DNA from 2 places in the Modestobacter sp. URMC 112 genome. Region 2 is predicted to be linked to the other one. Evidence: riboswitches for the same ligand, from Rfam matches in the RefSeq annotation. Region 2 holds a riboswitch; the other holds the start of a gene.

Evidence for each region. Region 2 has a riboswitch for cyclic di-AMP ahead of ACWIX6_RS09270 (LysM peptidoglycan-binding domain-containing protein). Riboswitches for the same ligand answer to the same signal wherever they lie in the genome.
Region 1: it holds a riboswitch for cyclic di-AMP, as region 2 does, so the genes downstream of both, ACWIX6_RS07745 (C40 family peptidase) here and ACWIX6_RS09270 (LysM peptidoglycan-binding domain-containing protein) in region 2, are expected to answer to the same signal.

Annotation. Positions count from the first base shown of each region.
Region 1 covers NZ_CP199957.1:1,635,621-1,640,650, forward strand. The annotation lists gene ACWIX6_RS07730 (OmpA family protein) at 1-565, shown strand, start outside; gene ACWIX6_RS07735 (matrixin family metalloprotease) at 568-1,383, shown strand; gene ACWIX6_RS07740 (NUDIX domain-containing protein) at 1,405-1,908, shown strand; gene ACWIX6_RS07745 (C40 family peptidase) at 1,913-2,434, opposite strand; cyclic di-AMP (ydaO/yuaA leader) riboswitch at 2,451-2,587, opposite strand; gene ACWIX6_RS07750 (hypothetical protein) at 3,010-3,273, opposite strand; gene ACWIX6_RS07755 (maleylpyruvate isomerase family mycothiol-dependent enzyme) at 3,306-3,902, opposite strand; gene ACWIX6_RS07760 (SRPBCC family protein) at 3,899-4,339, opposite strand; gene ACWIX6_RS07765 (ArsR/SmtB family transcription factor) at 4,336-4,695, opposite strand; gene ACWIX6_RS07770 (DUF4011 domain-containing protein) at 4,731-5,030, opposite strand, start outside.
Region 2 covers NZ_CP199957.1:1,973,791-1,978,820, reverse strand. The annotation lists gene glgX (glycogen debranching protein GlgX) at 1-294, shown strand, start outside; gene treY (malto-oligosyltrehalose synthase) at 291-2,642, shown strand; cyclic di-AMP (ydaO/yuaA leader) riboswitch at 2,918-3,081, shown strand; gene ACWIX6_RS09270 (LysM peptidoglycan-binding domain-containing protein) at 3,085-3,654, shown strand; gene ACWIX6_RS09265 (ABC transporter permease) at 3,719-4,930, opposite strand; gene ACWIX6_RS09260 (ABC transporter ATP-binding protein) at 4,927-5,030, opposite strand, start outside.

The DNA of each region.
Region 1 (5,030 bases), 340 kb from region 2:
CGGCCGGGCGCAGCGCGCCAACCTGGTGGCGATCTGGACCGCGGTCGTCCAGGCCGCCGGGGCGGACGGCGCCCGGGTCGAGGAGGCACCGCTCGGCGGGGCCGCCGCGGCCGGGCTGCCCCCGGTCAGCGTCGTCCCGCCGGGCAGCAGCGTGCAGTGCACCGCCGGCACGGTGGTGCTGACCGGCGGGGACGTCGCCTTCGCCCCGGACAGCGCCGCCTTCGCCGACCGTGCGGCGGCCTCGGCCACGCTGGAGCCGATCGCGGCGCAGATGGCCGACGGGGAGCTCACCGCCACGGTCACCGGGACGACGGCCCGGGTCGGCGACCCGGCCGGGCAGCGGGCGCTGAGCCTGCAGCGCGCCCAGGCGGTGGCCGACCTGCTCGTCGACCTCGGCGTCCCGGCCGGCTCGCTCACCGTCGTCGGCCTGGGCAGCGAGTTCCCCGGCTACGTCCCCGACTCCGACGCCGCCGGCGCGCTGGTCCCGGCCGCGGCCGCGTCGAACCGCAAGGTGGTCCTCGACCTGGCCGGCGCGTCGGCCGACGTCACCTGCGCCCTGGGCTGACGGTGGACCGGCCGGACGGTCCCCGGCCGCCGGCCCCCGGCGTCCGCGGGTTGCTGTCGGTGCTGCTGGTGGTCGGGCTGTCCCTGGGTGCCGCGCACCTCGCCGGTCCGCCGTCCGTCGGCGGAGCCGCCGAGGCGGCGGGGGTGCCGACCCGGCCGACGCCGGGCGTCGGGTCCGCGGACCGTCCGCTGGGCACGCCGCTGCCGGCACCGCCGCAGGGCGGCGTCCACGGGTTCGTCGCGCTCCAGGACGACGGCGTCACCCCGGTCGGCTACGACCCCTGCCGCCCGGTGCACTACGTCGTCCGTCCGGACAACGCGCCGGTGGGCGGGCAGCAGGTGCTGCACGACGCGGTGGCCCGCGTGGCGGCGGTCACCGGCCTGACGTTCGTCTTCGACGGCCCGACCGACGAGGCCTCCGGCGCCGTGCGGGAGCTCTTCCAGCCCGACCGGTACGGCGACCGGTGGGCGCCCGTGCTGGTCTCGTGGCAGACCGAGGCGGAGAACCCCGAGTTCGCCGGCGACGTCGCCGGGGAGGCCGGCAGCGTCCCGGTGTCCGTGCCCGGGAGCCCGAAGGTGTTCGTCAGCGGCCTGGTGGACCTGGACGCCGCCGCGTTCGCCCGGGTACTCGCCGAGCCGGACGGCGTCCCGCGGGCCCGGGCGATCGTGCTGCACGAGCTCGGCCACCTGGTCGGGCTGGACCACGTGAGCGACCCGGGCCAGCTGATGTACCCGGAGACCGGGGTGCTCGACCTCGCGCCCGGTGACCTGACCGGGCTGGCGCGGCTCGGTGCGGGGGCGTGCGTCCCGGAGGTGTGAGGGCCCTGTGAGGATGGCGCGGTGCCTCCTCCCAGCGCCGGGATCCTGCTCTACCGGCTGAGTCCCGCGGCCGGCTGCGAGGTGCTGCTCGGCCACATGGGCGGGCCGTTCTGGGCCCGCAAGGACGACGGCGCCTGGTCGATCCCCAAGGGCGAGCACGGCCCGGACGAGGAGCCCGCCGACGTCGCCCGCCGGGAGTTCCAGGAGGAGCTGGGCTCGCCCGTGCCGGCGTCCGAGCTGCTGCCGCTGGGCCGGCTGCGGACCTCCAGTGGCAAGCTGCTCACCGTCTTCGCGGCCGAGGGCGACCTCGACGCCGCGACCACGGTCAGCAACACGTTCCCGCTCGAGTGGCCACCCCGCTCCGGCCGCGTCCAGGAGTTCCCGGAGATCGACCGGTCGGCGTGGTTCCCGGTGGCGGAGGCACGGACCAAGCTGGTCAAGGGCCAGGTGCCCTTCCTCGACCGGCTGCTCGCGCACCTGTCCGGCTCCGACGGCCGCGATGGGCCGCCGGAGCCGGACGGCTGACGCCTCAGACCAGGCGGCGGGCGATGTTGAAGCCGTACATCGCGTCCACGCTGGAGACCTTGACGACGTCCCCGGCGGTCGGCGCGTGCACCATCTGCCCGCCGCCGACGTAGATGCCGACGTGGCTGACCGGGCTGTAGAAGAACACCAGGTCACCGGGCTGCAGGTCCCCCCGGGCGACGGGGGAGCCCATCGTGGACTGGACCCGCGACGAGTGCGGGAGGGAGACCCCCGCCGCGGCGAGGGCGAACTGCGTGAGCCCGGAGCAGTCGTACGTGTGCGGGCCGGCGCCGGCCCAGACGTAGGACTTGCCCTGCTGGGCCAGGGCGGTGTCGACCACGGCCTGCGCCGCGGAGTTCGGGGCGGCCACCGACGCCGACGCGACGGCGTCGCCGGTCGGGGCAGGGGCGGACGCCTGGGCGGTGAGCGGGGTGAGCAGCACCCCGGCACTGGCGACGAGAGCGATCGCTGCTCGACGGCCGGGGCGGGAGGGACGACGAGCAGGGGACGTGCGCATGGTCGTCATGGACGACGGGATCTCCTTGTTCTCCGCAACCGCCTACCGAGTTAGCTGACGGGTTCGGGCGGGGAACTCGCCCGGCGCTCGGCACTCGTGCCGGCAGCGCTTCACCCCAGTACTGCGGTGGGTCCCCGGTCCGGGCGTCGGCTCGCTGAGTACGGCTGGAGCCCGGTTCGGCGGTGTCCGGCGGGTGTCACCTGGAACGGCGACGACGGGACCCGGCGGACGCGACGACGGTAAGTGCCGTCTGGGAGTTCGCCGAGCGCACCATGCGTGCTCGCTCGGTTGCTCACGGTAACTCCCCGAGGTGCTCGGGAGGACGACTCGCCGAGCGGTACCTGCGGCTACTCCCGACGGTCCGGAGACGCCAGGGACCGGCGGTGCGCGAGGAGGTTGCGCGCTACATCTGTCCTGTCCTGCGCGAGTCCGAACCGTCGGTCAGTGATCCAGCACGTCCAGCGGCGTAACGACGGTCACTGACGGGCGAGTCTCAGCGACTCCTCGCCGGATCTGCGTTCTCGTCCCAATTGGGTGGCTGGAAGCCACGAGAGCGCGGATCTCACCCGGTGTCGGAAGCCTGCTCAGGTCTCCTCGTCCACGGCGTCCAGATCAAAGCGGGTTCTGTGGCCGTTGGAGGACCCGGCCTCGTCCCACTGGCCGTCCTCGCCCCGCCGGAAGTAGACGGAGTACGCGTAGTCGCCGTTGACGAACAGGTTCACCGCCGCCCGACGGGTCGACACGACCACCGAGTCCACCCGGGCGTCGGCCGCCGCCGACCAGTCCGCCAGGGCGAGGCGCACCAGCCGCTGCCGGTCGGCGTCGTCCACCCGGTCCTGAGGCTCCACCGTCGCAGATTAGGGCAGGTGTCGTCGCCGGATCAGCTGCGTGGCAGGCTCTGGCCGTCGGGCAGGGTGCGGCCGCTCAGCAGTGCCAGCAGCCGGCCGCTGTCGGCGCGCACGGCGTCGCCGCTGCCCCAGCTCCAGTCGGCGTCCTCGGCCTCCAGGCGGACGCCGGCCAGGTCGATGCCGAAGAACGCGCCGCCGGCGGCGGTGAGCTGGTCGAGCACCGCCACCACGGCCTCCGTCGGCGCGACCGCCGGCCGGTCGAGCGCGACCGTGACGTCCAGGGAGTGGATGACGGCGTGGCTCAGCGCACCGGCCGCGCCCCCGCCCGGCGGCTGCCACGCGTGCAGCACCGGGGAGCGCAACGCCGCCAGCAGGTCGGCCTCCGGCAGGGAGCCGTCGCGCGCCGCCACGGTGTTCGACAGCACGGTGAAGTCCCCGCCGGCCGCCGCCATCTCCGCGCCGAACTGCTCGGGTGTCAGCCGTGCCGGCATCGTCACGTGCGCGACCACGTGCCGGACCTGCCACCCCTCGCACAACGACGGGGCGTCCCAGGCCCCCGCTGGCGCGGAGGCGAGCGCGTCGGCGAGGCCGTCGCAGGTCGGTGCCACCCAGGTCTGCAGATCCCTCACGGTCGTTCCTCTCGGGTCAGGCGGGCGAGGTGCTCCTCGAGCGCGTCGAGCGAGCTGAGGAAGCCGGCACGGGCCTCGGGCGAGCGCATCGCCTCGGGCACGTGCCGCTGGCGGATGACGATCTCGGTGCTGCCGTCGCCGAGCTCGGTGAGCGTGCTGGTCGTGTGCACCCCGGTGGCCGGCTCGACCCAGGCCAGCCGCTCGGGCGCGACGACCTCGGTGAACGCAGCCACCATCCGGTGGCTGCCGGAGTCGCCGACCATCAGGGTCTCGAACCGGCCCCCGACGCGCAGCTCGACGACGATGCCGTCCAGCGGGGTGGTCGTGCCGCGCGGACCCCAGAACTGCGTCAGCTCCGCCGGCTCGGTCAGGCACCGCCACACCAGCTCGCGCGGCGCGCGGACCACCCGCCGGGAGACCAGCTCGTCGGCGCTCACCGCGGGCCGCCGTCCTGAACCCGGGCCAGGTGCGCCTCGAGCCGGTCCATCCGCTCCGCCCACGTCCGCCGGCTGTCCTCGATGAAGGACACCGCGGCCTCCAGCGCCTGCGGTTCCAGCCGGCACGGGCGGGTCTGCCGGTGCCGGCCCCGGCTCACCAGGCCGCACCGCTCGAGCACCCCGATGTGCTGGGAGACGGCCTGCAGGCTCATCGCGTACGGGGCGGCGAGCTCGGTGACCGTCGCCTCGCCCTCGCTCAGCCGGGCCACGATGTCCCGCCGGGTGCGGTCGGCGAGCGCGGCGAACATCGCGTCGAGCCGCTCGTCGTCGAAGGTGACCGCCACGGGGTTACTCAAGCACCTGCTTCCTCAAGCGTCAACTTGAACAACCGTCACGCGGCGCTGATCAGGTTGCCGGCCGGCTGCCGGGTCACCCGGCTGGCCCGCACCGCGTGGGCCAGCGCGACCTCCAGGTACGGCAGCAGCACAGGGTGCCGCCGCCGGTGACCGAAGACCGCCAGCGTCCGGGCGAACAGCTCGTCCCGGGTCATCCCGTCCCCGGCGCGGCACAGCGCCACCATCGCGTTGCCGATCTCGTCCGGGTGCACGTGCTCCAGCGGCCGCTCGGCGCTGGACGCCTGGCGCCGGAACCCCGTCCACTGCGCCGGGTCCAGGCCCGGGGGCCAGCGGAA
Region 2 (5,030 bases):
GGCGAGGACTGGGACGCGGGCCACGCCAAGTCGCTGGCCATGTACCTCAACGGGCACGGCATCCGCTCCACCGACGAGCGCGGCGAGGACATCGTCGACGACTGCTTCTACCTGGCGTTCAACGCGTACCACGAGCCGATCGAGTTCACCATGCCCCCGGCCGAGTACGCCGAGGGCTGGACGGTCGTGGTGGACACCGCCGAGCTCGGCCAGGTCGAGCCGGTCGAGGTCAAGTCCGGCGACCGGCTGACCCTGGCCGCCCGGGCCACCGTCGTCCTGCGCGCCACGGCATGACCGGGCCGACTCCTGGGGCCTCCGGCGGCGACCGCCGCCGGGGGGTCCCGGCCGGCACCTACCGGCTGCAGGTCACCGCCGACTTCACCCTGGACGACGCGGCGGCGGTGTCGGGCTACCTGGCCGACCTCGGGGTGACCCACGCCTACTCGTCCCCGCTGCTGCGCTCCGCGGCGGGCAGCACCCACGGCTACGACACCACCGACCACGCGCACATCGACGAGTCGCGCGGCGGGCAGGCCGGCCTCGACCGGTTCGTCGCCGCACTGCACGACGCCGGGCTCGGCCTGGTGCTGGACCTGGTGCCCAACCACATGGGCGTGTCCGACGCGCACGAGTCGGGCTGGTGGTGGGACCTGCTGAAGCACGGCCGGGACAGCGCGCACGCCGACGCCTTCGACGTCGACTGGGACTTCGGCGGCGGCCGGGTCCGGGTGCCGGTGCTCGGCTCGGGCGACGACCTGCCCAAGCTGGAGCTGGTGCAGGTCGACGGCGAGTGGGAGCTGCACTACTACGACAACCGGTTCCCGGTGGCCCCGGGGACGGCGCAGGCAGGGGACGACCCGGTCGCCGTCCACGACCGGCAGCACTACGACCTGGTCGACTGGCGGCGGGCGGACTCGGAGCTGAACTACCGCCGCTTCTTCGCGATCAACACCCTCGCCGGGCTGCGCACCGAGGACCCGGCGGTCTTCGACGCCACGCACGAGCTGGTGGTGCGGCTGGTGGAGTCCGGCGCCGTCGACGCGCTGCGGATCGACCACCCCGACGGCCTGGCCGACCCGAAGGGGTACCTGGACCGGCTGGCCGGGGCCACCGGCGGCCGCTGGACGGTCGTGGAGAAGATCCTCGAACCCGGCGAGCAGCTCCCCGCCAGCTGGGCAGCAGCCGGGACGACGGGGTACGACGCGCTCGCCGAGGTGGACGAGGTGCTGGTCGACCCGGCCGGCGGAGCGGCGCTGACCGCGCTGGACACCGAGCTGGCGGGCAAGCAGGTGGACTACGCGCAGCTGGTGCACGACTGCAAGCGCGAGGTGACCGACGGCATCCTCGGCTCGGAGGTGGCCCGGCTGGCGCGGATCGTCGGCGAGCTGCCGGGGGTCTCCCCCGCCGAGCTGACCGAGGGCCTGGCCGAGCTGCTGGCCAGCTTCCCGGTGTACCGCAGCTACCTCCCCGACGGCCGCGAGCACCTGGACGGGACGGTGCGCGCGGTCCGGGAGCGGCGGCCGGACCTCGCCGACGCGGTCGACGCCCTGCACCCGCTGCTGGGCGCCGCCGGCACGGAGCTGGCGACCCGGTTCGAGCAGACGTCGGGTCCGGTGATGGCCAAGGGCGTCGAGGACAGCGCCTACTACCGGTGGGCCCGGTTCGTGGCGCTCAACGAGGTCGGCGGCGACCCGGCCCGGTTCGGGACGACGGTCGAGGAGTTCCACGCCGCCCAGCAGCTGCGGGCGCAGCGGCTGCCGGAGTCGATGACGACGCTGTCGACGCACGACACCAAGCGCAGCGAGGACGTCCGGGCCCGGCTGGCCGTGCTGGCCGAGCTGCCCACCGAGTGGGCGCAGCTGGTGCGCGGCTGGCTGGACCGGCACCCACTGGCCGACCGGTCGCTGGCGCACCTGGTGTGGCAGAACCTGGTCGGGGCCTGGCCACTGTCCCGGGAGCGGGCGCACGGCTACGTCGAGAAGGCCGCCCGCGAGGCGGGCACCTCGACCACCTGGACCAACCCCGTCCAGGAGTTCGAGGACCAGCTGCACGCGCTGGTCGACGCCGCCTTCGACGACCCGACGACGCACGCCGAGATCGAGCGGTTCGTCGAGCGGATCGCGCCGGCCGGTCGGTCGAACTCGCTGTCCCAGAAGCTGCTGCAGCTGACCATGCCCGGGGTCCCGGACGTGTACCAGGGCACCGAGCTGTGGGACCTCTCGCTGGTCGACCCGGACAACCGGCGTCCGGTCGACTACGGCCTGCGCCGCTCGCTGCTGGCCCGGCTCGACGAGGGCTGGGTGCCGCCGGTGGACGACACCGGCGCCGCGAAGCTGCTGGTCGTCTCCCGGGCGCTGCGGCACCGGCGGGACACCCCGGACGCGTTCAGCGGCTACACCCCGGTGCAGGCCACCGGCACCGCGGCCGAGTCGGTCGTCGCCTTCGACCGCGGCGCCGCGGTGACGGTGGTGACCCGGCGGCCGGTTCACCTGGCCGGGACGGGGTGGGGCGACACCGCCCTGCAGCTGCCCACCGGTGCCTGGCGCGACCTGCTCACCGGCACCCGGGTGGTGTCCGACGCCTCCGGCGCACCGGTGGGCGAGCTGCTCACCCAGTTGCCGGTGGCGCTGCTCGTCCGCTGAAGGACCCCGTCCTCCCCACCCCTCGCAGGCTCGGGGCAGTGCCCTGGACGGGGCCATACGGGCGTCCGGACTCCCGCGGCACGTCACATGTGGTCACGGGCCGGGGACGCTGCGGCGTTCCCGGCCCGGCCTGTCGCGCGCCGTCCTGGGCCGATGCCCGGAGGGGACGCCGCAGAAGAAGCGGAACCGGCGAGTCTCGTTCACAGTGGGTTCGCGCCCGGGCCGTACCGGACGGGCGTGAGGCACCGGACCGCCCAACCCCGTCCGCCGGCAGCCTGACTCCGACACCACCCAGGACGGGGGCGGGGAACCCACCTATCGACGCGCGCACGCGCGTCTCGGGGTGAAGCCGCACCGTGCCCTCTCCGAGGACGCGGCGGCCGGGCACCGATTCGCCCGAACCCGACAGCTAACCCCGCAGGCGGTGATCGGAGGATCACCCATGTCCAAGCTCTCCCTCAGCCATGCCCGCCGCACGGCGCTGCGCGCCGGCACGGTCGCCCTCGGCACCGCCGCCGTCGGGATCGGCGTGCTCGCCGCCCCGGCATCGGCGTCCGAGTACGACTGGACCGCCGTCGCCCAGTGCGAGTCCGGTGGCAACTGGCAGATCAACACCGGCAACGGCTACTACGGCGGGCTGCAGTTCAGCTCCTCGACGTGGACCGGCCACGGCGGCGGCGAGTTCGCCGCCCGGGCGGACCTCGCCAGCCCGGAACAGCAGGTCACCGTCGCCGAGCGGGTCCTGAAGACGCAGGGCGTCGGCGCCTGGCCGACCTGCGGCAAGCAGCTGCGCCCCGGCACCACGCCGGCCGCGGCACCGGCGCTGGCACCGGCCCCGGCACCGGCCGCTGCCCCCGCGGCGTCGGGGGGCACCTACACGGTGGTCGCCGGCGACACGCTCGGGAAGATCGCCGCGGCGCACGGCACGACGTGGCAGCAGCTGCACGCGCTCAACAGCGCCACGGTGCCCAACCCGCACGCCATCCAGGTGGGCCAGCAGCTGACGCTGTGAGTCGAAGGACCCCCTCGTCCCCCACCGCGAGCGTGCGAGCGGTGGGGGCGAGGGGGTCCTCCACCTAGAACCGGATCGCGTCGATCACCTTCACCCGCACGGCGAGCAGCGCGGGCAGCAGGCCGGCCAGCGCGCCGACCCCCGCCGCAGCGACCAGCCCCTCGACGGCGGCCTGCACCGGAAAGCCGGGCTCGTCGGCGATCGGGATGCCGCCGTTCAGCCAGTCCGCGAGCGGCAGGTTGCGGACCACCACCACGGCCAGGGCCACCGCGGCCAGTCCGGCGAGCACCGTGGCGACCACGCTCTCCAGCATGATGGCGCTGAAGACCCGCGCGGACGTGGCGCCGAAGCTGCGCCGGATGCCGATCTCCCGGATCCGCTGGCGGACCGCCATCATCCCGACGTTGAACACCCCGAGCCCGCCCAGCAGCAGCACCACCGCCCCGACTCCACGGACGGCCAGCCGCAGGGTGTCCAGGGCGTCGGCCAGGCCGGGCGAGTCCTGCCGGAAGGCCTGCACCTCCAGCCCGGGCAGCAGCAGCGGCAGGTCGCTCTGCACGGCCGCGATGACCGCGTCGGCCTGGTCCTCGGGCACCCACAGCTCCAGGGACGGCGGCTGGCCGGCGAACGGGTCGGCCGACGACGCCGCGGCGGCGTCCATCCCGGAGCGGTCCACCCGGTACACCGTCGGCTGGGGGTAGCCGTCGCGGATGACGCCCACCACCGTGGCGGTCAGCGGCCGGGGCCCGCCCAGCACGACGGTCCGGGGCTCGGTGAGCTCACCGCCGCCCAGCATGTCCACCATGAACTCGTTGACGACCAGCGCCGGGGACAGCGCCGTCCGGTCGCCCTCGCGCAGCCAGCGGCCGGCCACCGGCTCGATCCGGTGCAGCGGCCCGTAGGACGGCGACACCTCGATCACCTGCAGGCTCTGCGTGCCGCCCGGCAGCCGGAACAGGCCCTCGCCGTACTTGACCGTGGCGTAGGCAGTGACGCCGTAACGGTCCAGCAGGCCCCCGACGGCGGTGTCCCACGCCCCGGCGTCCGGCGGCATGCCGGTCGCCGGGTCGTAGGCGCTGAGCCCGATGGTCGCCGCCCGGCCGGCCCCCCGCTCGGCCTGCTCCTGCTGCACCTGGGCGACGATCAGGCCCAGCGCGGTCACCGACGTCATGGCGAAGACGGCGAGGAACACCCCCACCAGGGACAGCACGACCCGCGCCTTGTGGACCCGGACCTCGCTCCACGCCTCGGCCAGCACCCCGAGGACGCCGGTCACGGGACGACCTCCGCCGCGACGGTCTCCAGCGGCGACAGCCGACCGGCCTCCAGCCGCAGCCGCCGGTCGGCGAGCGCGGCCACCCCCAGGTCGTGGGTGA